Regions from separate parts of the Rhodococcus sp. IEGM 1330 genome, predicted to be linked through region 2. Evidence: predicted binding sites of a transcription regulator. Region 2 holds the regulator's gene; each other region holds the start of a gene.
What was found. The regulator LexA, encoded in region 2, represses DNA repair genes until DNA is damaged. The targets are predictions, from matches to a motif close to CGAACANNTGTTCG.
Positions count from the first base shown of each region.

Region 1 (5,959 bases), on a different contig from region 2:
CTCGGGATTCTTGGAATCGCGTCCGCGTGCCGCTGAGAACCGAGCGATCGAGCAGGTGATCGAGTTGTCTCGTCGGACGGGGTGTCGGGTGCATGTTCTGCATCTGTCGAGTGCCGATGCGTTGCCGATGATTGCGTCGGCGAAGCGAGACGGCATACGGGTGACCGTCGAAACTTGTCCGCATTATCTGTGTTTCGACGCAGAAGCAGTGCCGGCCGGGGCGACCCAGTTCAAGTGTTGCCCTCCGATCCGCGAGGCCGGAAACCGAGAGCTGTTGTGGCAGGGTTTGTCCGACGGCACGATCGACACGATTGTCACCGACCACTCCCCCTGTACTCCCGATCTGAAGAGGTTCGACACCGGAGACTTCGGTGATGCGTGGGGCGGGATCGCGTCGTTGCAGGTGTCGCTGGCTGCGGTGTGGACCGAGGCGCGTGCCCGTGGGTTCGCACTGACCGACATCGTGCGGTGGATGGCCACCAACACTGCCGACCAAGTAGGTATGGCTGATCGAGGGCGCATCGAGATCGGTAGCGCTGCAGACTTGGTGGCGTTTGCGCCGGAGGAGAACTTCACCGTGGATGTGGCGCAGCTGTACCACCGCAACCCGGTGACTGCCTACGATCGACTGGGTTTGTCGGGTGTGGTGCGGCGGTCGTGGATCGCAGGTTCGGAATCCTCGACCGGGCGTTTGTTGGTGCGATAGCACTCTCCATGTGAGACGCAGCTTCTAGAACGGCGGTGCTTCTTCGACATTCGGCTCCAGTGTCGGGGTATCGGGTGGCTCGGGGTAGGCGATGATGCCGGATCGTTTTGGTTGGGTGGGGATGTGTGGTCTGAGGTCGTTGCCGAGGATGGGGACTGCTGTGCCGTTGGTGGGCAGGGTGATTCGGATGGTGTTCGATGTCGATTTCCAGAGGATGGCTCCGCCGGGGAGCATGACGGCTTTCCAGTAGCCGGCGGTTTTGACGGTGTGGTGGTATTCGCAGAGGCATTGGAGGTTGTTGACGGTGGTCCAGCCGCCGCCGTGGGGGTTGGTGTGGTCGAAGGCCACGATGTGGTCGAGTTGGCAGCGTGTGGCGGGTCGGTGGCAGCCGGGGAAGCGGCAGTGTTTGTCGCGGAGTCGGACGGCGGCGGTGGTGAGGGTGTCGGGTCGGTAGATCAGGGCTCGGTCGGTGAGTGGGTCGCGGGGTACTGATCGGGCGAGTGTGGGGTCGGCGGCGATGGCGGCTTCGAGTGCTGCGGCCAGGGATGCGTTGCCGAGGTAGAGGCTGCTGGCTGTACAGCCGGTGCGGTTGCTCGAACGCCCGAGGCCTGCCTGATTCAGGGCAGCGCGATTCGGGGCGGCGCGGTTGAGTGTCGAGAGGTCGAGGGCAGAGCTGTGCCGTGTGCCCTTACCGATTGGTGTGTGGGTGCAGAACAGGGATGCGGCGGAGGTCAGTGATCCTAGGCAACGCTGGTGTGGGTTGTCGCTGGCCGCAGCCGAGCCTGTTCCTGGTGCCGGGCCTTCGGCTGACGTTGGACCGGATGTGGCGGTGCCGGATGGTGTTGTGGAAGAGCGTGATTCCGAACAGTTCGGTGCGACATTAGGTGTCGGCGATGTCTGTTCCGCAGGTGATCGCGAAGCTGATACGGGCTCAGACGTTGCAGCTGCCTCAGGGCCGGTGGCCGACGTTGCCTCCGCTAGCGGTTCGCTCACCGGTGCCGTAGAGCCTGTTGCTGCACGGTTCCGGACTGGACCGGCGGAACCCGGGCAGGGAGTTGCCGACGGGTCGGTCGCGGGTACTGGTGCGGACTCGCCGTTCTCCTCGGACTCACCGACCTGGTCTGCCGGTGGCGCTGGTTCCGGTGTCGATGCCGAGGTGTTTCCCGGTGAACTGGCCGAAGTCTGTCCGGTCGAGGCATCTGTCTCGGCCCCCGAATCCGTGGCCGACCTCATTCCCTCATCAGCATCAGCAGCCGAGTCCGCGTCTTCTTCTCTGCCTGCGTCCGCGTCCGCGGCAGCGTCTGTGCCCGCGTCCGCGTCCGTCACTGTTCCCGGCTCGGGTCCTGTTGCAGCCTCTGCCTTCTCGCCGTCCGAGCATCTTTCCCATTCCCCGGTCTCCGGGTTCTGCACGGCGAGGCCGAGGGATTCGGCGAGGGTGACGGCTTCGGTGAGCAGGATCTGCCAGTGACTGTTGCGTGCCAACTCCCGGGCAAGTTCCGGGTCGATGGATCCGTGCCCGGCCAGATACGCCGGATTCGCCAACAGTCCGATCAGGGTCGCGATGTCGACGGTGATCATCGTCAACGGCACCCGCCGATCCGGCAGCACCGCACCCGGCTTGGGGCAATCCTCGCGTTGGCACAGGCACGCCAGGCGGGGTTCGCCGTGCATGCGGGCCATGAACGCATCGCACAGGCGTTCTTTCTTACCGCGCGGGTCTTTGGGGCAGAGGGTGTCGGCCATTTCTTCGAGGAGCTGCCATGCGGCGGCGGCTTCGGGTGCGGTCAACTCGGCCCGGATCCGTGCCAACTCCCCGGCGGGGCTGTAGGTGACGGTGCGGAATTTCTTCGCGAACTCCCGCAGTGCTGCTGCTTCCTCGGGTGCGACGCGCAGCAGGATGTCCCAGATCTCTTTCTCGAGGGGGCCGGGCGAGTTGCGTCGCGCTGCTTCGACTACTTCTTTCTCGACCAACGTCACGATGTCGTCGGAGAGGTTGTCGAGGATCCGGCATGCGGTCCGCACTCGCGGGAGGTCGATCTCGCCGGTCTCGAACGCGGCCCGTACCAGGGGGAGCCGGGTGTGCAGGGCGACTGCGACCGAGACGTACGCTTCGGCGACCGTGGCGGAGCAGCCCAACGCGAGTGCCATCTCGGTGCGCCCGTACCGGCTGTAGTGCTTGTGTTTGGTGTCGCGGGTGATCCAGTCGCAGTGCACGCGGTAGCAGGCGGTGATCTTGAGGGCCGCGTGCCGGTTCTCCTCACGCGCGGCAGCGGTCAACGCCTCCAGTGACACGGTCGGTACTGCACCCATATTTCACCCCCCGGTGAGCAACGTTTCAGAACATGCGTTCGAACGAGGTGAAGACTAACCCGGGCCACCGACAGAAACGGAAACGTTCGATTCAGGCCTCTCGAGCAGGCAATTTCGGTCCGAATGACAATTGCTTGGGGATGAACTCTGATCGGCGGGTCAGGTGGATCTACTGCCCACGTCTTGCACGGTGAGTTGAAGCGCAGGGGGGACCGATTTGCCCACGCGGCGGGAAGTGCCGGGTAGAAGTCGAAGGGTGATGACGCGGACGTTGTCTTTCCAGACCTCTGAATCGAACTCGTCGCGAAGGTGTGTCGATTCACTGCTTCGAGACCACGGAGCAATGATGGAACGGGCAAGTCTGACAAAATCCAGGGCTGACGCTTCGTCAACAGTGTTGACGATGAAGCCCATGAAAAACTCAGCACCGCGTTGCCCTGTATGGATCCGCCACAAGTTGCCTGACGGTGGGTACTCCCACTGCTGATCGATGCAGGTGTCTTCGCCATCAGTTGCGTGCGGGGTCCAACCGAGGATGCTCAACTTCGCAGCAACCACGTCCATCGAGTCGACGAACGCGTGCACTAGCGCGAGGTCGACCACCGTAGAAGCACCCACGGAATCCATCACAACAGTCGACCCTTCGCCATCGATCTCCGGATGAAGCAACACCACAGAGGTCTACGCGTATTTTGCATTCGCCTCGTCGTGGTGGATCGGACCAGCAGTGCGTGTGAGAGGCAGCGCGCTACCCCCGCGTCGCACGGCGACGAATTCCGCCGCAATGGCCAGCGCAGTTTCTTCTGGTGTTCTCGCACCCAAGTCCAAGCCGATCGGAGACTTCAAGCGCGCCAGCTCCTGCTCCGTCAGCCCGACCTCGCGTAACCGGGCCGCGCGGTCCTCGTGGGTACGGCGCGATCCCATTGCCCCGACGAATGCCACCGGCAGGCGCAGAGCCACCTCGAGCAGGGGTACATCGAACTTGGCGTCGTGGGTGAGCACGCAGATCACCGTCCGGGCATCGACTTCCGTCCGCGCCAGGTAGCTGTGCGGCCATTCGGTGACGACGTCATCGGCGTCGGGAAACCGTGCAGCAGTTGCGAATACCGGACGGGCATCGCACACCGTCACGTGATACCCGAGGAACTTGCCCACGCGCGCGAGTGCTCCGGCGTAGTCGATGGCCCCGAAGATCAGCAGGCGCGGGGCGGTGGCGTACGACTGGACGAACACGTCGAGGTCCGGCCTGCACCGCACCGACCGGATGCCGGTACCGCCGGAGTCCAGCATCGCCAGCGCCTCACCGACGACGACGGAATCGACGTCGGAGAACCCGGTGCTGCCGATCGTTGCCGTGGAAGACACCGCGAGCGACTCCCCGGACCCGGAGAGCAATGTCACCGTGGCCACTGCCGAGTCCGATGCGATGGCCGTGAGTACCGCCCGCGGCGGTCCGAGGCGGACGAACACCTCGATCACTCCCCCGCAGGTCAAGCCGACCGCAAAAGCGTCGACATCGCTGTAGCCGAACGATTCTCGGACGGACTCGCCGGTGTCGAGAACCTGACGGCACAGCTCGTACACGGCTCCTTCGACGCAGCCGCCGGAGACGCTGCCCACTGCTTCACCGTCGGCGCAGACCGCCATCGCGGCACCCGGAAGCCGTGGAGCACTTCCGGATACCGCGATGACGGTCGCTACCGCGTAGGGAACACCTTCGTGGTCCCAGGCCGACAGCCGTTCGACGATCTCTTTCACGTTACGAGATTCCCAGCGCTTCTTCGATGGGGTGCAGGGCGAAGTAGATCAGGAAGATGCCCGACATCAGGTACAGCAACCAATGAGTCTGGCGTACTTTGCCTTTCGCCAGCCGGACGAGTGTGTACGAGATGACACCTGCTGCGACTCCGACGGTGATCGAGTACGTGAACGGCATCAAGACGATAGTCAGGAAGGCCGGGATCGCGATTTCGGTGTTCTCCCAGTCGATCTTGCGCACGTGCGTCATCATCAGCGCGCCCACCAGAACCAGGGCCGGCGCTGCTGCGCCGACCGGAACCACGCCGGCCAGCGGGGTGAAGAAGATCAGGCTCGTGAGCAGTCCGCCGGTGACGACGCTGGCAAGACCGGTTCGGGCACCTTCGGTGACGCCTGCCGCGGACTCCACGACGGCCGTGTTGGCAGATCCGTTGATCGCGCCTCCGACGATGGCACCGATGCCGTCGACGGTGAGGATGCGGCTCAATCCCGGCATCCTGCCCTGCTTGTCGACCAGGCCCGCTTCCTCGCCGACGCCGAGGATGGTGCCCATGGCGTCGAAGAAGCCCGAGAGAACGAGTGTGAACAGTACGACCGACGCCGTGACGATTCCGGCCCGGGCGAAGCCGCCGAACAGGTCTACGTTGAACAGCAGGTCGAATTGTGGTGTGGCGACGATGGAATCGGGCACCTTCGGAACAACCGGTCCCCACGCCTCCGGTTCGATGTCGAACACCGAGTTCAGGATGATAGCCAGATTGGTGGCCACGAAGATGCCGATCAGCATCGCGCCCGGCACCCTCCTGACGAACAGCATGATCATCAGGATCAGGCCGACGCAGAAGACGAATACGGGCCAGCCGGCGAGCTTGCCGAACGTGCCGAGGGTGACCGCGGTTGCTGCTGACTCGTGGTGTCCGACGAACCCGGCGTCGACCAGGCCGATGAGCGCGATGAATGCACCGATCCCGACGCCGATCGCCTGCTTGAGTACCAGAGGTATGGCATCCATGATGAGTTGCCGAATGCCGGTGAGAGCGAAGATTACGATGACGACGCCCTCGAGAACCACCAGCCCCATCGCCTGCGGCCAGGTCATGTACGGGGCCGCCTGGAACACCACGATCGGCGTCACTCCGAGGCCGGCCGCCATGGCGAGGGGCGCGTTTCCGACGACCCCCATCA
Region 1 is NZ_JAWLSB010000018.1:30,430-36,388, reverse strand. It holds gene allB (allantoinase AllB) at 1-706, shown strand, start outside; gene R4P57_RS26585 (HNH endonuclease signature motif containing protein) at 731-3,016, opposite strand; gene R4P57_RS26580 (hypothetical protein) at 3,176-3,688, opposite strand; gene R4P57_RS26575 (XdhC family protein) at 3,698-4,774, opposite strand; gene R4P57_RS26570 (NCS2 family permease) at 4,776-5,959, opposite strand, start outside.
Region 1: the regulator LexA is predicted to act here: its motif matches at 3,044-3,057, upstream of R4P57_RS26585 (HNH endonuclease signature motif containing protein).

Region 2 (5,959 bases):
CTCTTCGACTTCTACGACGCACGTATCGCCCCAGAGGCGGTGTCGGCGCGGCACTTCGACACCTGGTGGAAGAAGGCACGCAGGCAGGAACCGCACCTACTCGATTTCACCACCGACACCGTCGTCAACTCCGACGCGGCCTCGGTACTGACCGGCGCGTATCCCGACGCATGGCGACAGGGCGAGATCCAGTTCCCACTGACGTATCAGTTCGAGCCGGGCACGGCGGCCGACGGAGTCACCGCTCGGATTCCGATCGCTCTCCTCGCTCAGGTACAGCCGGTCGGCTTCGACTGGCTGGTTCCCGGAATGCGCGGCGAGTTGGTGACCGCACTGATCAAGACACTGCCGAAAGCCCTGCGGCGCAACGTCGTTCCGGCTCCCGACTTCGCGGCCGCGGCGTTGGCGGTCATGAAGCCGCGCGCGGAAACTCTGGTGACGGCCTTGGCACGTGAGCTGTCACGGGCTGCGCAGTGCCACATCACGGCGAAGGACTTCGATGTTGCGGCACTGCCCGATCACCTGAAGATGACGTTCGCGGCCGTCGATCCGTCCGGAAAGGTGTTGGGCAGCAACAAGGATCTGACTGTTCTGCGCACGAACCTATCCGGGGAAGTCGGTCGTCAGGTGGCGAGCGCGGTGGGTGATGCGGAACGCGCGCCCTCGCTGGCCTGGACTTCGGGCACGCTCGGTCGGTTGGAGTCGACGGTCACCAGAGAGGTGGCCGGACAGAAGGTCACCGGCTACCCGGCGTTGGTGCCCGAAGGACAGGGCGTAGCGGTGCGAGTTCTCAGCACGCCCGCGCAGGCGCGGGCCGCGATGCGGTCGGGAACCAGAGCTCTACTGCTGTCGACGGCCCCGAAGGGAGCCAAGGCACTGCTGGCCGGACTGCCGACCGCCGAACGCCTTGCCCTCGGCCAGAATCCGTACGGCGGAGTCGATGCACTCCTCGAAGAATGCCGGGCTCTCGCGGTCGAGGAAGCGATGGATGCGCACGGTGGACCGGTACGAGATCCCGAGGCTTTCGACAAGCTCCGGGCGCTCGTCGACGCGGAGGTTCCACAGCGTACCTCCGCGGTGCTCGCCCTGGTTCGCCCTGTGCTGACCGCTGCCCTGGCATTGTCCGCGCAACTTCAATCCTCCTCGGGCGAGCCGGCAGATGATGTTCGGGAACAGCTCGACGGCTTGATCTTTCGCGGGTTCGTCACCGAGTTCGGTTCTCGCAGATTGGCAGACCTTCCGCGCTATATCGCGGCTGCGACGAAGCGGTTGGCGACCCTGCCGAGCAGCGCGGGCCGTGACGCGGCGGCGATGGATGTACTCGATCGGGTGTACGCGTCGTACGGGCGACTGTTGGATTCGCTTCCGGAAAGCAGAAAGAACAGTTCCGGGGTACAGGAACTGTTCTGGATGATCGAGGAGTTGCGCGTGGGATTGTTCGCCCAGGGGATTCGTACGGCGTATCCGGTCTCGGAGAAGCGCATCGAGAAGGCGATCTCGGACCAGAGTCGCTGACGGGCAGGACTGTCAGTCGATGTCGGCGGACTCGCGGTGCTTGCGCAGTTCGTGGATTTCTTTCTCGAAGTCCTCGGCCGAGCTGAACGAGCGGTAGACGGAAGCGAAGCGCAGGTAGGCCACTTCGTCCAGATCACGGAGTGGACCGAGAATGGCCAACCCCACTTCGTTGCTGGGAATCTCTGCGGATCCCGCTGCACGGATGGCGTCCTCGACCTGCTGTGCCAGCAGGTTCAGCGCATCGTTGTCCACATCTCTGCCCTGGCAGGCGCGTCGGACTCCCTTGACGACTTTCTCGCGGCTGAACGGCTCGGTCACGCCGCTGCGTTTCACGACTGCAAGCACTGCGGCCTCGACGGTCGTGAATCGACGACCGCACTCCGGGCAGGATCGACGCCGCCGGATTGCTTGCCCCTCGTCCATCTCACGCGAGTCGACCACGCGTGAGTCGGGATGCCTGCAGAACGGGCAATGCATAAGGGATCCTCCGTCGTAGCCGATGCTCCGACGACGAGCACGCACATCGGGGCAGTCTGTCGAGGATACTCAGTCTTCTCGAACCCGACGGGGCCGGTGGTCATCTGCCGGGCGTGTACTCGACGAGAGCTCCGTCGTGCACTTCGACCACACCGGCCGGCTGCGCGCCTGCATCGGGGGCAACGGCCCGCAGGTTCGCGATGCCGATCAGGCCGCCTGCCACGACCAGGACCGCCAACACGGTCAGCACGAGCGATCGCATCCGAACCGGCTGACTCGCGAAGTGCGCGGAGGTCGCGTCGAACTCGCGATCGGCCTCCTCGCGATCGGTGACATCGGTCCACGACGGATCGAGGACCGGGAGGCACGGTGCGCTCTGCGTACGGGGTGCCGTGACACCGTGCATCCCGATGGGACTCTGCAGAACGGGACGCGCCCGGCGGCGACGCTCGACGACAGTGGATCGGGCACGGACACCGGCGGCGGTGGGGCGATCGGTGATGATGGTCATCGGAACCTCGACTTCGCTCGTTGGATCGAATGTTCGATCAGGCGTTCGATGGACGCTTGTTCGAAGTTCTATCACGAGCCTCCGACAAAGTCTGTAGAAAACGCGACACGAGTCGAACAGATGTTTGATTCAACAGCTGATACACGCTAGATTCGTGTCAGAAACCACACGCCACGAGTCGACACCATCAACTCCAGTCCGCGCAGACCTACCCCGCAGACCGGATCCAGGACACCAGCAGGAGGCCGACAGCATGAAGGACGAGACCTCGACGAGGTCGACCACGCGTTCCACGACGACGGGTTCCAAGACGACCGGAGCCAGGGCCACCGCAACGAAGGCCGCAGCGGGTAAGCCGGCCGCGGAACCGACATCCAAGGCCATGGAGGTCGACACCGACATCAGTGCGGGTCTCACCGAGCGGCAGCGGAAGGTACTCGAGGTCATTCGCGCTTCGGTCACCGAGCGCGGTTACCCACCGAGCATTCGGGAGATCGGTGATGCGGTCGGCCTGACATCGACCTCCTCCGTCGCTCACCAACTCCGCACCCTCGAGCGCAAGGGCTTCCTCCGGCGCGACGCCAACCGCCCCCGCGCCGTCGACGTCCGCGGTCTCGACGAGGTGCAGGCCGATCAGGCTGCCGCCGCCGTCGACGGATCGCCGGCGTCCGAGGAACAGGATCGGTTGCCGACCCCGACGTTCGTACCGGTATTGGGCCGGATCGCCGCCGGCGGTCCGATTCTGGCCGAAGAGGCCGTCGAGGACGTGTTTCCGCTCCCCCGCGAGCTGGTGGGTCAGGGTTCTCTGTTTCTGCTCAAGGTGGTCGGCGAGTCGATGATCGACGCGGCGATCTGCGACGGCGACTGGGTGGTTGTTCGTCAGCAGTCCGTGGCCGACAACGGCGACATCGTCGCTGCCATGATCGACGGCGAGGCCACCGTCAAGACGTTCAAGCGGTCCAAGGGCGAGGTGTGGCTGCTGCCGCACAACCCGCTCTTCGAGCCGATTCCGGGCAACAACGCCGCGATCCTCGGCAAGGTCGTCACCGTGATGCGCAAGCTGTAGAAATCGACACCGAAGTGACACGCGAAGGGCCGCAGCACATAGTGCTGCGGCCCTCTGCGTTCTTCGGATCAGCGGATCACAGATTCAATCCGCGGCCGATGATCTCCTTCATGATTTCGGTGGTGCCGCCGTAGATGGTCTGCACACGAGAGTCCATGTACGCCTTGGCGATCGGGTATTCCTTCATGTAGCCGTAGCCACCGTGCAGCTGCAGGCACCGGTCGATCAGTTTCACCTGATTCTCGGTGGTCCACCACTTCGCCATCGCGGCTTCTTGGACGGTCAACTTGTCTGCGTTGAGCAGTTCGATGAACTTGTCCACCATGATTCGGGTGGCGGTGGTTTCGGTGGCCAACTCCGCCAACACGAATCGGGTGTTCTGGAACTTGCCGATCGACTTTCCGAAGGCCTTGCGGTCGCGGCAGTACTGGATGGTCATGTCCAGTGCCGATTCCATCGCCGCTGCGGCGACGACGGCGATGGAGAGCCGCTCCTGAGGCAGATTCTGCATCAGGTAGATGAAGCCCATGCCCTCGTCGCCGAGCAGGTTGGCAGCGGGCACGCGAACATCGGTGAAGCTGAGTTCGGCGGTGTCCTGGGCCTTCATGCCGATCTTGTCGAGGTTGCGGCCTCGCTCGAATCCGGGCATGTCGCGTTCGACGACCAGCAGGCTGAAGCCCTGTGCGCCCTTCTCGGGATCGGTGCACGCCACGACGATGATCAAATCGGCGTTGATTCCGTTGGTGATGAATGTCTTCGAGCCGTTGAGCACCCAGTCGTCGCCGTCGCGTACGGCCTTGGTCTTGATGCCCTGCAGGTCGCTTCCGGTGCCCGGCTCGGTCATCGCGATCGCGGTGATCAGTTCGCCGGAGCAGAATCCGGGGAGCCAGCGCTGCTTCTGCTCGTCATTCGCAAGATCGATCAGATACGGCGCGACGACGTCGTTGTGCAGGGTGAAGCCGATACCGCTGTATCCACCGCGGGTGGTTTCCTCGGTGACGATGGCGTTGTAGCGGAAGTCCTTGACTCCGCCGCCGCCGAATTCCTCGGGCGCAGCCGTTCCGAGGAAGCCCTGCTTACCGGCCTCGACCCAGACGCCGCGGTCGACGATGTTCTGCTCTTCCCACTTCGCATGATTGGGGGCTACGTGCTGTTCGAGAAACTTCCGGTACGACTCCCGGAACAGCTCGTGCTCGGGCTCGAAAAGTGTGCGTTCCACGAATGTCTCCTTGTTCGGTGCATACCGACGTCGACCTGTGAACGGTGTCATTCGCGGTCGTCGGTACGACTGACGTCACGTTCCAACAGTACGTTCGGGGTACAGCGGAGGTCGATGACCAAAACGTGCGCGATCCGTGACCGACCCCGCTAGCGACCTCGTTTGCCTGTACTCCTCGCGAGCGCCGAGACGATCGGGTAGCCGACAAGGATGCCGACGGAACCCCACGCGATACCGCCGAGCTCGACCGATCCGACAGCCAGTGTCAGGTCACCGATTCCGGCGACGAGCGCCGCAGCGACGACCATGAGATTGACCGGATCGGTGAAGTCGACCTTCGCGTCGGTCCAGATGCGAACGCCCAGTAGCCCGATGAGTCCGTACAGAACCAGGGTCGCTCCCCCGATGACGCCGTCGGGCACGGTGAAGATCAGGGCACCGAACTTGGGCGAGAACGCCAGCACTATCGCGGTGACGGCCGCGACCCAGTACGCGGCCGTCGAATAGACGCGGGTGGCGGCCATGACCCCGATGTTCTCGGCGTACGTGGTGGTGCCCGAGCCACCAGCGGCTCCGGCCAGGGTGGTCGCCAACCCGTCGGCGATCAGCGCGTCGCCTGCCACGTCGTCGAGGTTCTTGCCGGTCATCGCAGCGACGGCCTTGACGTGTCCGACGTTCTCGGCGACGAGGACGATCACCACCGGCAGCGCCACCAGGATCACCGACAGCTCGAACGACGGTCCACGGAACTCCGGCAGGCCGATCCAGCTCGCCGCACTCAGAGCGTCGAGGCGTGGCTGCGCGATTCCACCGGTGACCGCGGCGAACACCCAACCGACGACGACACCGACCAGAATTCCGAGTCGCCCGAGCAGTCCCGGTCCGATGGCCGTGGCCAACAGAATGGCGACAAGCGTGACGGCGGCGATGAGGGGCTGCGCCTCGAACGACGTCGTCGCGGCCGGGGCCAGATTCAACCCGATCAACACGACCACGGCACCGGTGACCACGGGCGGCATGGCGGCGTCGAGCACGCGCCGACCGGCGATCTTGACCACGACCCCGATGGCCGCGAGTACGAGTCCGACGCACAGAACGGCGCCGAGCTGCGCGGCCGGGCCGTTCGCCTGGGTGGCACCGAGCGGAGCAAGGAATGCGAAGGACGACCCGA
Region 2 is NZ_JAWLSB010000001.1:930,081-936,039, reverse strand. It holds gene hrpA (ATP-dependent RNA helicase HrpA) at 1-1,515, shown strand, start outside; gene nrdR (transcriptional regulator NrdR) at 1,528-1,992, opposite strand; gene R4P57_RS04315 (hypothetical protein) at 2,093-2,503, opposite strand; gene lexA (transcriptional repressor LexA) at 2,886-3,569, shown strand; gene R4P57_RS04305 (acyl-CoA dehydrogenase family protein) at 3,646-4,788, opposite strand; gene R4P57_RS04300 (uracil-xanthine permease family protein) at 4,938-5,959, opposite strand, start outside.

Region 3 (5,959 bases), on a different contig from region 2:
GTCGTCGACGGCGACGAATTCGTCCTGCACCTCATAGACACGCCCGGCCACGTCGACTTCACCTACGAGGTGTCGCGTGCACTCGAGGCCTGCGAAGGTGCGGTGCTGCTCGTCGACGCCGCACAGGGCATCGAGGCGCAGACACTCGCGAACCTGTACCTCGCTCTCGACAAAGAGCTCACCATCATCCCGGTCCTCAACAAGATCGACCTGCCCGCTGCCGACCCGGACCGCTACGCCGCCGAGATCGCCCACATCATCGGGTGCGAGGCCGACGACGTTCTGCGCGTGTCCGGCAAGACGGGTGTGGGCGTCGAGGAATTGCTCAACGAGGTCGTCAAGTTGGTTCCGGCCCCGGTCGGCAATCCGGACGGGCCTGCCCGCGCGATGATCTTCGACTCGGTGTACGACACCTACCGCGGCGTAGTCACCTACGTCCGCGTCGTCGACGGTGCACTGAATCCGCGCGAGAAGGTCACGATGATGTCGACCGGCTCGACGCACGAGCTGCTCGAGGTCGGCATCGTCTCACCCGATCCGAAGGCGACCAAGGGCCTCGGCGTCGGCGAAGTGGGATACCTCATCACCGGTGTGAAGGACGTCCGCCAGTCCAAGGTCGGCGATACCGTCACCACCTTCCGCAAGGGCGCAACCGAGCCGCTGACCGGCTACCGCGAACCCCGTCCGATGGTGTACTCGGGCCTCTACCCGCTCGACGGTTCGGATTACCCCGACCTGCGTGACGCCCTGGAGAAGCTGCAGCTCAACGATGCTGCACTGACGTACGAGCCGGAAACGTCGGTGGCGCTCGGCTTCGGCTTCCGCTGCGGCTTCCTCGGGCTGCTGCACATGGAGATCACCCGCGAGCGGCTCGAGCGAGAGTTCAACCTGGACCTGATCTCGACCTCGCCGAACGTCGTCTACCGCGTCGAGATGGAAGACGGTGCCGAGCACATCGTCACCAACCCGTCGTACTGGCCCGACGGCAAAGCGCGCGAAGTGTTCGAGCCGATGGTCAAATGCACCATCATCTCGCCCAGCGAGTTCATCGGTTCGATCATGGAACTGTGCCAGGGACGACGCGGAGAACTCGGCGGCATGGACTACCTGTCGGAAACCCGAGTGGAGCTGCGCTACACCATTCCGATGGCCGAGATCATCTTCGACTTCTTCGACATCCTGAAGTCCCGTACCCGCGGATACGCCAGCCTCGACTACGAGGAGATCGGCGAGCAGGCCGGTGCGCTGGTCAAGGTCGACATCCTGCTGCAGGGGGAGGCCGTCGACGCGTTCTCGGCGATCGTGCACAAGGACGCTGCCGCGGCCTACGGCAACAAGATGACGACCAAGCTCAAGGAACTCATTCCGCGGCAGCAGTTCGAGGTGCCGATCCAGGCCGCCATCGGATCGCGCATCATCGCCCGCGAGAACATCCGCGCGATCCGCAAGGACGTTCTGGCCAAGTGCTACGGCGGCGACATCAGCCGTAAGCGCAAGCTGCTCGAGAAGCAGAAAGAGGGCAAGAAGCGGATGAAGACGATCGGTCGCGTCGAGGTGCCACAGGAAGCCTTCGTCGCCGCGTTGTCCTCGGAATCCTCCTCGGACAAGCCGAAGAAGTAGTACGGAACTTCACCGACGCTCTGCCGCTCCAACCTCGTCCAGCCCCGCACCGGTGTTTCGGTGCGGGGCTGGAGTTTTTGTTGGGGCTCAGGCGATGTGGGGGCCTGCTCGGGCGTGGGATGGCCTGGGTTGTCGATAGGGGTTGACGGTTGCCGGTGGGATGAACCAGGGGTGGCCATCGGTGCCGATGAACACTTCCCAGTCCGAGTGGTGCATGAGGCGGTGGTGGAATCCGCAGAGCAGGACGAGGTTGTTCATGTCGGTGGGGCCGCCGTCGCCCCAGTGCCAGATGTGGTGTCCTTCGGTCCAGGCGGCGGGTTTTCCGCAGCCGGGGAATGCGCATGCGTGATCGCGGGCGGTGAGGGCTTTGCGTTGTTTGGCGGTGACGGTGCGGGCGGTGCGAGCGAGGTTCAACGGGTTGCCGTTCTCGTCCATGACGATGGCAGTGAGGACACAGTCGCAGGCCAACTGGCGGGAGGTGTTGCGGGAGAGCGGTCCCATCCAGGGGAGCCATCCGACGGTGGTGCCGTCGCCGAGCAGGTCCCTGTATGCGCCGCGATCCGTGGAGGGGTGGTTGTCATCATCGGATTCGTCTGCAGTGCGAGTGTTCTCGTCGTCGGTGATGTCGTCGGCGTCGGCACTGTCGCGGAGGTCGGTGAGATCGCGGAGGCTGATGTGCAGGTTCAGGTGGGGTCGTTCACCGCCTTCGGTGGGGCGGTTACTGGAGGCGAGGTATTGGTCGAGGATGTGTCCGAAGGCGTCGGCTCGGCGCCTGGCGGGGCTGCGGTCGTCTTGGGTGCCGTCGGCGGCGGGGCGGGGTTCGGTCAGGGGTGAGAGTGCGGTGAGGAGTTTTTCTCCGGTGATCGCATCGAAGTCTCCTTTGAGTACCAACCGGCCGTTCAAGGTCTTGGAGGCGAAGAATTCGTTGCGGTCGGTGTCCTCTGGAGGTGGTTTGTTGCCGCCGAATCTGTCGTTGAGTTTGGTGATCGCTTCGCGGATGCGGCCGGTGCGTGCTTGGGGTCCGGTCGCGGCGGTGATCATGGCTTTACGGGCGATGTCCTGCCCGGCTTGCGGCAGGTTCTTCGGGGGTGTTTCGGCGAAAGTGAGGATCAGGGCTGCGTGGTCGATGGTCATCACGCCGGTGTTGACGGCGTCGGCGATGTCGGGGAAGTTCTTCATGCCGCGGCCGAGGGTGACGATCTTGTTCGCCCTGCTGGGAGAGAGCAGGGTGGTGGAGGTCAGCCAGCCGGCGGGACCGGGGAAGCCCAGCTTCTCCCGGGAGACGCGGGTGTCGATCTCGCCGACGAGGGCGATCCGCCGGGCTTCCAACAGCTGGATTTTGTGGGAGACCGCAGCAGCGTCGGCGAGGAGTTCATTCTCGCTCAGTTGCCAGATCGCTGCGGTCATGGGACCAAGTGTATCGAACGTGCGTTCGATTGGCAACGTTAGTGCAATCGAAAACTATTGCCCTGCTTAACTATTCGCGAAAAAGAACTCGTCGGTGGCGTGTGGTAGCGGCCGCAGGTCGGGTACGACGGACGAGGCCGCGGCGGGCGAGTACATTTCGAACCTGTGACGACGCCGATTCTGAAGCAGTTGCGTGTTCCCGTTGTCGGTGCGCCGATGGCAGGCGGCCCGAGTACTCCCGAACTCGCCCGCGCGGTGTCGGAGGCGGGTGGGCTCGGCATGATCGCCGGTGCGCTGTTGACGCCCGAAGCCTTTGCGGCGCAGATCGACTCGGTGCGCGGTCTGCTGTTCGGCGTCAATCTCTTCCTGCCGGAGGAGCCATCGGGTGCGGATGTGGAGTCCTATGCCGAGCACCTGGCGTCCTGGTTCGAGCGTTTCGACGCAGAGCCGGGAGAGCTGGTGCGACGTGACGACTTCTACGCCGAGAAGTTCGCCTGGCTGCTCGCGCACCCGGTACCGCTGGTGTCGAGTACGTTCGCGACGTTCGACGCAGACGAGGTTGCCCAGTTGCACGCCGTGGGAACCGAGGTGTGGGCCACCGTCGCCACCGCGTCGGACGCATCGGTGGCCACCGCAAACGGTGTGGACGCGCTCGTGGTGCAGGGACCCGAAGCGGGCGGTCATCGAGGCACCTTCGACGGCTCGGCCCCCGACGAGCCGCTGACCGAACTGCTGATCGCAGTGCGCGAGATATCGGATCTACCGCGAATCGCCGCGGGCGGCCTGATGGATGGCAACGACATTGCGCCACTGCTGGATTCGGGCGCCGCGCACGCCGCGCAGCTCGGTACGGCGTTTCTGAACACACCCGAGGCCGGCACCAAGCCGGTGCACCGAGAGCAACTGACGGTCGCTCCTGACACTGCGGTGACCAAGGCGTTCTCCGGCCGCCCTGCGCGAGGGCTGGTGAACGAGTTCATGCGTGAGAACTCCGAAGCGGCACCGCTGGCGTATCCCGATCTGCACTACCTGACCGCGCCGATGCGGGCGAAGGCCGCGGCGGCAGGCGATCCGTCGGGACTGTCGATGTGGGCCGGTACCGGCTATCGCCGCGTGCAGGCGAAGCCCGCGGCCGAGCTGATCACCGAATGGGCGAGGCAGCTCGGCCGCTGAACCTTTCCGTTCAGGGGTTGGCGTGCGCCGGCTGGAAGTGCCCCGACACCTGAGCTTCCTCGGCGCGGATGACGTGAACCACCGCGTTGATGAGTGCGAGGTGGGTGAAAGCCTGCGGGAAGTTGCCGAGGTGACGGCCGGTGCGGTGGTCGATTTCCTCGGCGTAGAGCTTGAGTGGGCTCGCGTACCCCAACAGACGCTCGCAGAGGTGCTTGGCGCGAGGGAGCTCGCCGATCTCGACCAGCGCCGATACGAGCCAGAAGGAGCAGATCGTGAACGTCCCTTCCTCGCCCGCCAGACCGTCGTCGGTGGTGTCGGTTCGGTAGCGCAGGACCAGGCCGTCCTCGGTCAGCTCGTCGGCGATGGCGAGCACCGTCGCACGGATGCGTTCGTCCTCGGCAGGCAGGAATCGAAGCAGCGGTGCTAGCAGCAGTGACGCATCCAGCGACGGGTCACCGTAGCGCTGAGTGAGGACACCCCGAGAATCGGTGCCGTTCTCGAGAATGTCCGCCTTGATCTCGTCGGCGATCTCGTTCCACTTGGCCGAATACTCCTTCTCGCCATGGATGTCGGCTAGCTTGGCGCCGCGGTCGAGCGCAACCCAGCACATGAGCTTCGAGGAGGTGAAGTGCTGCGGTTCACCGCGCACCTCCCAGATGCCGCGATCGGGCTTGCGCCAGTTGGCGATCGCCTCCTCCACCTGTCGTTTGAGCAGGGGCCACAGGAATTCGGGGACATGCTCGCGCGACTTGACATGCAGATACACCGAGTCGAGCATCGTGCCCCAGATGTCGTGCTGCTCTTGGTCGTAGGCTCCGTTGCCGATACGCACCGGACGTGCGCCGTCGTATCCGGACAGGTGCGGCAGCTCGCTCTCGTCGAGCGTCTTTTCGCCGCCGATGCCGTACATGACCTGTAGCGGATTGACCTCGCCGTTCGCCGTAGTCGCCACATCGGACATGAACGCGAAGAAGTCGTTGGCCTCACGGTCGAGTCCGAGTGTGTAGAGGCCCCACAGTGCGAACGTCGAGTCACGTACCCACGTGTAGCGATAGTCCCAGTTGCGTTCTCCACCAGGAGTTTCCGGAAGTGAGGTGGTCGACGCCGCCAGCAGCGCACCGGTGGGGGAGTAGGTCAGACCCTTGAGTGTCAGAGCACTGCGCTGCAGGTAGCCCCGCCACGGGTGATCGGGGAACCGGCCGATCGTGATCCACTGCCGCCAGCATTCGGACGTGCGCCACATCTTGTCCGCGGCTTCCTCGAACGTTTGCGGCGCAGGCAGATCCGACCACGACAGAGCGACGAACACGTTGTCGCCCTCCGTCATTCGGGTGCGGGCGCGGGCTTCGCGTCCTTCGATGCCGATGCGGAGGTTGGTGGTCAGCTTCAACGTGGGCTGATCACCGCCCGCGCTAGCCTCGCAGGTGGCGGTGGTTTCCTCGTACACCTTGCCGGTGTACTCCCACTTCGCAGGCGCGCGGTGGTAGTCGAAGGCCGGCTCGCAGCTCATCTCGAGTTCGACTGTGCCGCTGACGCACTTGATGGTGCGCAGCAGGATGTGTTCGGCGTCCCAGTCGCTCGGTGCGCGCTTGTGGGTGCGAGAGCGTTGATCGGTGTTGTGCCACGGTCCCATGACGAGTGCGTCGCGGACCACGAGCCAACCGGTTTCGGTCTGCCACGTCGTTTCGACGATCAGGCCACCGGGCAGATACCGCCGTGCCGCGGGCACCGATTGACCGTACGGCCCGACACGGAAATG
Region 3 is NZ_JAWLSB010000004.1:195,334-201,292, reverse strand. It holds gene lepA (translation elongation factor 4) at 1-1,620, shown strand, start outside; gene R4P57_RS11770 (HNH endonuclease signature motif containing protein) at 1,708-3,027, opposite strand; gene R4P57_RS11765 (nitronate monooxygenase) at 3,193-4,200, shown strand; gene R4P57_RS11760 (glycoside hydrolase family 15 protein) at 4,211-5,959, opposite strand, start outside.
Region 3: the regulator LexA is predicted to act here: its motif matches at 3,042-3,055, upstream of R4P57_RS11770 (HNH endonuclease signature motif containing protein).

Region 4 (5,959 bases), on a different contig from region 2:
GTCACCGCAGAGAAAACCGCTGCCGGATACTGTCTCCGACAGCGGTTCGACTCACATCGTGCTCACTCTTTTTCGAGCCTCTTCGACGTCTGCTCGACGGTCTCGTCCGGCCTGCTCGCGTCTGCCTTGCTCAGGGACGGTCCTGCGGTGTCGTTCGAGCCCAGGGCCGCGATGTCCGCCTCGGTGGTGGCGTCGATGTCGGTGTTGTCGAACTCGGCGTCGTCGGGGAGCACCTCACGTACCACTGCACGCGACCAGGTGGTGATGACGCCGTCGGCGATCTCCAGGTCGATCGTGTCGTCCTCGACCAGGACGACTCGGGCGTACAGGCCGGCGGTGGTGACGACCTCGTCGCCGATCTTCAGCGAGTCCTGCATTTCCGTGGTCTTGGCCAACACCTTCTTCTGTCGACGCGCATTGAGAAACAGCGGTACCAGAAGGGCCACGATCAGCAGCGGGAACAGCAAATCCATCGGAAGGTCAGTCCTCGAAGTCGGGTTCGAAATACGTCATTGTCTCGTGCGAGAACGTCGCCGGTGCGGGCCTCGCAGCTACCCAGTGTGCCATTACCTGGAACCGGTCCGGTCCGTTCGTGTCCTGTTGTGCCCGATTCACTCGAATAATCCCTGCGCAACCTCCGAGGATCGGACCGAAATTCCACCCACTGCGAGGTCCGGCGGCGGCGTCAGACCGAGGTGCTGCCATGCAGCAGCGGTCGCGACGCGCCCGCGGGGGGTGCGGGCGATCATTCCGGCACGCACCAGGAACGGCTCGCACACTTCCTCTACCGTCGACGGTTCCTCGCCGACGGCGACGGCCAGGGTCGACACCCCCACCGGCCCTCCGCCGAAGCTCCGGATGAGCGCGCTGAGTACTGCGCGGTCCAGGCGGTCGAGCCCGAGTTTGTCGACGTCGTAGACCACCAGGGCGGCCTTCGCGGTGTCCTGGGTGACGGTGCCGTCGCCGCGGACGTCCGCGTAGTCGCGGACTCGACGGAGCAGTCGGTTCGCGATTCGGGGGGTGCCGCGCGAGCGCCCGGCGATCTCGGCGCAGCCGTCCCGGTCGATCGGCACGCCCAGAATTCCCGCCGACCGCATCAGGATGCGTTCGAGTTCGCTCGGCTCGTAGAAATCCATGTGCGCCACGAACCCGAATCGATCTCGCAGTGGGCCGGTGAGCGCACCCGACCGGGTGGTGGCACCGACGAGAGTGAACGGTGCGACTTCGAGTGGAATCGACGTCGCTCCCGGCCCCTTGCCGACGATGACGTCGACGCGGAAATCCTCCATCGCGAGGTACAGCATCTCCTCGGCCGGACGGGCGATGCGATGGATCTCGTCGATGAACAGCACGTCGCCTTCGACCAGGTTGCTGAGCATCGCGGCAAGATCGCCTGCCCGCTCGAGCGCCGGACCCGACGTGAGCCGAAGCGAGGTTCCGAGCTCGGCGGCGATGATCATCGCCATACTCGTCTTGCCGAGGCCCGGCGGCCCGGACATGAGGATGTGATCGGGGGTACCGCCACGCATCTTGGCACCCGACAATACGAGCTGGAGCTGCTCGCGCACCCGAGGTTGACCGATGAAATCGGTGAGGTTCTTCGGACGCAGACTCGTCTCGACATCCAGATCGTCGGACATCGCGTCCGCACCGACCTGGGATTCGGCGAACTGGTCTTCCTCGGTCACCCGGGCCTACCTGGACTTTCCGAGGTACGCCAGAGCCGACCTCAACGCGGTCGACGTCGTGGCCTCGGGCTGCTGGGCGAGTACCGCGTCGGTGGCTTCCTCTGCCTGCTTGGTGGGGAATCCGAGACCGATCAGCGCTTCGACGATCTGGTCTCGCATCGAATTGCCCGCACCGGATCCCGGCACGGCAGAGCTTCCGGCGCGTCCGACCACCGCGTCGACCTTGTCGCGCAACTCGACGACCATTCTCTCCGCGCCGCGCTTACCGATACCGGGAACTCTGGTCAGAGCTCCGATATCGCTGTCCGCCAAGGCCGTTCGCAGCGCATCGGGCTCGTGTACGGCAAGAGTTGCCATGGCGATTCGCGGGCCGACGCCGGTCACGGTGAGGAGCAACTCGAACAGTTCACGCGACTCCTTGTCGGGGAACCCGTACAGCGTCTGCGAGTCCTCGCGCACGATCATGGTCGTCAGGAGGGTCGCTTCGCTCCCCCGGTGCAGCGTGGCCAACGTCGCCGGAGTGGCATTGACGCGGTACCCGACGCCCGCAGCCTCGAGCACGACGTGATCGAGCGCGATGTCGAACACCGAACCCCTGATCGACGCGATCATCGTGCGCCCGCCTCCTTCTTGGCCAATTTCTCGATCCTGCGTGCCACGACGGCGCGAGCCTTGCGCTCCTCGGCCAGGCGCGCGTCGTACTTGCGTTTCTGTTCGGCTGCCATGGCTTCGGCCTTCGCCATCCGGGCGATCATGGGCGCTCGCCAGCAATGACAGATTCCGAGGGCCAGCGCGTCGGCCGCGTCCGCGGGAGTCGGTGCCGTCTGCAGACCGAGAATGCGCATGACCATTGCGGTCACCTGTGCCTTGTCGGCCGAGCCGTTGCCCGTGACGGCGGCCTTGACCTCACTGGGAGTGTGAAAGCAGACGTCGACGCCGCGCCTGGCCGCCGCGAGGGCGATGACGCCACCGGCCTGGGCCGTGCCCATGGCCGTACGCACGTTGTGTTGGGCGAAGACTCGCTCGATCGCCACCACCGAAGGCTTGTGGGTATCGAGCCAGTACTCCGCGGCCTCGGAAATCCGCAGCAAACGTTGTGCGAGATCCATGTCCGCGGGCGTTCGCACCACATCGACATCGAGCGCGACCACCGTTCGGCCCGCGCCACCCTCGATCAGACTGAGCCCACACCTGGTCAGACCGGGGTCGACACCCATCACCCGCACGCCACCACACCTTCCGCTTACGAACTGTTGTTCGATAGCGTAGCGGAGCCCACCGTCGGATCAGGGATACGACACCCGGTCGATCACTGCGTCGGATGCGAGGGGCGTCAGTCCTCGTCGTCGAGCTCCGCCATGACCTCGTCGGAGAGGTCGACGTTGGACCACACGTTCTGGACGTCGTCGCTGTCCTCGAGTGCATCGATGAGCTTGAACACCTTGCGTGCACCGTCCGCGTCGACCGGGACGTTGACCGAGGCCTGGAAGCTCGCCTCGGCCGAGTCGTAGTCGATTCCGGCCTCCTGCAAGGCGGTGCGGACGGCGATCAGGTCGGTCGGCTCGCTGACGATCTCGAGAGTGTCACCGTTGTCGTTGACTTCCTCGGCACCGGCTTCGAGGACGGCCATCAGAACGTCGTCCTCGCTCTGACCGTTCTTCTCGAGGGTCACCACACCCTTGCGTGAGAACAGGTACGACACCGAGCCCGGATCGGCCATGTTTCCACCGTTGCGGGTCATTGCCACCCGTACCTCGCCTGCGGCGCGGTTGCGGTTGTCGGTGAGGCACTCGATCAGGATGGCCACGCCGTTGGGCCCGTAGCCCTCGTACATGATGGTCTGCCAGTCGGCACCACCGGTCTCCTCGCCTGCACCTCGCTTGCGCGCCCGCTCGATGTTGTCGATGGGCACCGAGGTCTTCTTCGCCTTCTGAATGGCGTCGAAGAGCGTCGGGTTGCCTACGGGATCACCGCCACCCGTGCGGGCGGCCACCTCGATGTTCTTGATGAGCTTGGCGAAAGACTTGCCGCGTCGGGCGTCGATCACCGCCTTCTTGTGCTTGGTGGTGGCCCATTTTGAGTGGCCGCTCATGCGATAGGGCCCCTTCCTGCTCGAAATCAGTGTTGTCGACTTTACTCGCCCGGTACCGCGCTCGGCACCGACCGACCATCGAAGGTTCTAGCGGCCTCGCACCATGTCGACGAACAGTGCGTGCACTCGATCGTCGCCGGTGACCTCGGGATGAAAGCTCGTCGCGAGCACGGAGTTCTGGCGAACGGCCACCACCCGTCCGGCGGCCGGTCCGTGCGGAACGGTGGCGAGCACCTCGACGCTCTCGCCCACCCGCTCGACCCAGGGCGCGCGGATGAACACCGCTCGGACGGGCCCACCGTCGATGCCGGTGACGTCGAGATCGGTCTCGAAGGAATCGACCTGACGACCGAAAGCGTTGCGCCGCACGGTGATGTCGAGGGAATCGAGATGTCGGGCGTCGGGCCTGGTGTCGAGAATCTCGGACGCCAGCAGAATCATGCCCGCGCACGATCCGTAGGCGGGCAGGCCCTCGGCCAACCGGGCACGCAACGGTTCGAGCAGGTCGAACACGCCGAGCAGGTTGCTCATGGTCGTCGATTCCCCACCGGGGATGATCAGCCCGTCGATCTGCGCGAGTTCGGCCGCACGCCGCACGGTGACGCCGTGCGCGCCGCTCGACTCCAGGGCAGCCAGATGTTCGCGAACGTCGCCCTGCAGGGCCAGAACTCCGATGGTCGGAGCGCTCACTTGCGGCCGAAGGGATCGACGTGGGGCGCGTTGGCATCCCGTTCGTAGCGCATCAGCCCTTCTTGCACCACAGCGGCAACCATGCGCCCGGACGTGTCGAAGATTCGCCCTTGAGCCAGCGCCCGCCCGAAATCGGCTGACGGTGACGTCTGGTCGTAGAGCAACCATTCATCGGCCCGGAACGGCCGCAGGAACCACAGCGCGTGATCGAGGGAGGCCGTCTGCGTGACGGCGTCCGGATGCGGCACCTTGGCCGATCCGATCAATGTCATATCGCTCATGTATGCGAGCGCACAGACGTGGAACACCTGGTCGTCGGGCAGCTTGTCTCGGTAACGGAACCAGACTCGTTGCTGCGCAGCGAAACTCGGGTGTTTGACGGTCTGGTCATCGGGAATGAGACGGATGTCCCACTCCGACCACTCCTTGTAGTACGAGTGGTCGTACTCGGCGAGGGTGGTGGGATCGGGCAGGCTGTCCGGCCCCACGACCTCGGGCATGACGTCCTGATGCGAAATGCCCTCGTCGTCGCCGTGGAACGAGGCAGACATCGTGAAGATCGCCTTGCCGTGCTGAATTCCGGTCACTCGGCGCGTGCAGAACGAGCGCCCGTCCCGAATCCGATCGACCATGAACACGGCCGGTTCGTTCGGATTGCCCGGACGCAGGAAGTAGCCGTGCAGCGAGTGCACACGAAACTCGGGGGCCACGGTGCGCACCGCCGCGACGAGCGCCTGACCCGCCACCTGACCGCCGAACGTACGGGGCAGCCGACTCGGGAAAGTCCGTCCCCGATAGATATCGTTCTCGATCCGTTCCAATTCGAGAATGTCCTCGATGCTGGCCATGGCTGGTGTCCACCTTTCTGTGACAACGGCTCAGGCTAACAATGGACGGACCAGGCAAGATGGTCGGCGTGGGTCAACCGGTGCCGATATTTCCCGATCTTCTCGTGGAGTCGATCGTCGATTCGTGCCCGGACGGGGCCCGATCGATCGTCGTGATCGACGGCGCGGATGCCGCGCGGCCGGTCGACTTCGCAACGCGCACAGCCGAACACGCCCACTCTCGGGGCCGTCCGGCTGCCGTCGTCGACCTGCACGACTACGTCCGACCTGCGTCCATTCGATTCGAGTACTCGCGCACCGACGAATTGAGCTATCGCACACTGTGGTTCGACTACGACGCCATCGTTCGAGAGGTCATCGCCCCGCTGCGACCTGGTGGCGGAGGTCACTTTCTACCGCGACTGTGGGATGAGGCGACCGACCGATCGGCACGGGCCCGCAGCACCTCGGCGGCAGCGAATCAGATCGTCCTGATCGCGGGCCCCATGCTGCTCGGACGGGGATTGAACGTCGATCTGTCGGTGCATCTACGCCTGTCCGCGAGCGCATTGCGCCGCCGAACCAGCGCCGACGAGCAGTGGACCTGCGCCCCGCTGCTCACGTACTACGAGAGCCTTGGCTTGTCGGCCGAGCGGCCGGAT
Region 4 is NZ_JAWLSB010000006.1:386,877-392,835, forward strand. It holds gene yajC (preprotein translocase subunit YajC) at 63-473, opposite strand; gene ruvB (Holliday junction branch migration DNA helicase RuvB) at 612-1,640, opposite strand; gene ruvA (Holliday junction branch migration protein RuvA) at 1,695-2,300, opposite strand; gene ruvC (crossover junction endodeoxyribonuclease RuvC) at 2,297-2,914, opposite strand; gene R4P57_RS16785 (YebC/PmpR family DNA-binding transcriptional regulator) at 3,022-3,780, opposite strand; gene pdxT (pyridoxal 5'-phosphate synthase glutaminase subunit PdxT) at 3,868-4,470, opposite strand; gene R4P57_RS16795 (acyl-CoA thioesterase II) at 4,467-5,318, opposite strand; gene R4P57_RS16800 (hypothetical protein) at 5,360-5,959, shown strand, end outside.
Region 4: the regulator LexA is predicted to act here: its motif matches at 2,935-2,948, upstream of ruvC (crossover junction endodeoxyribonuclease RuvC).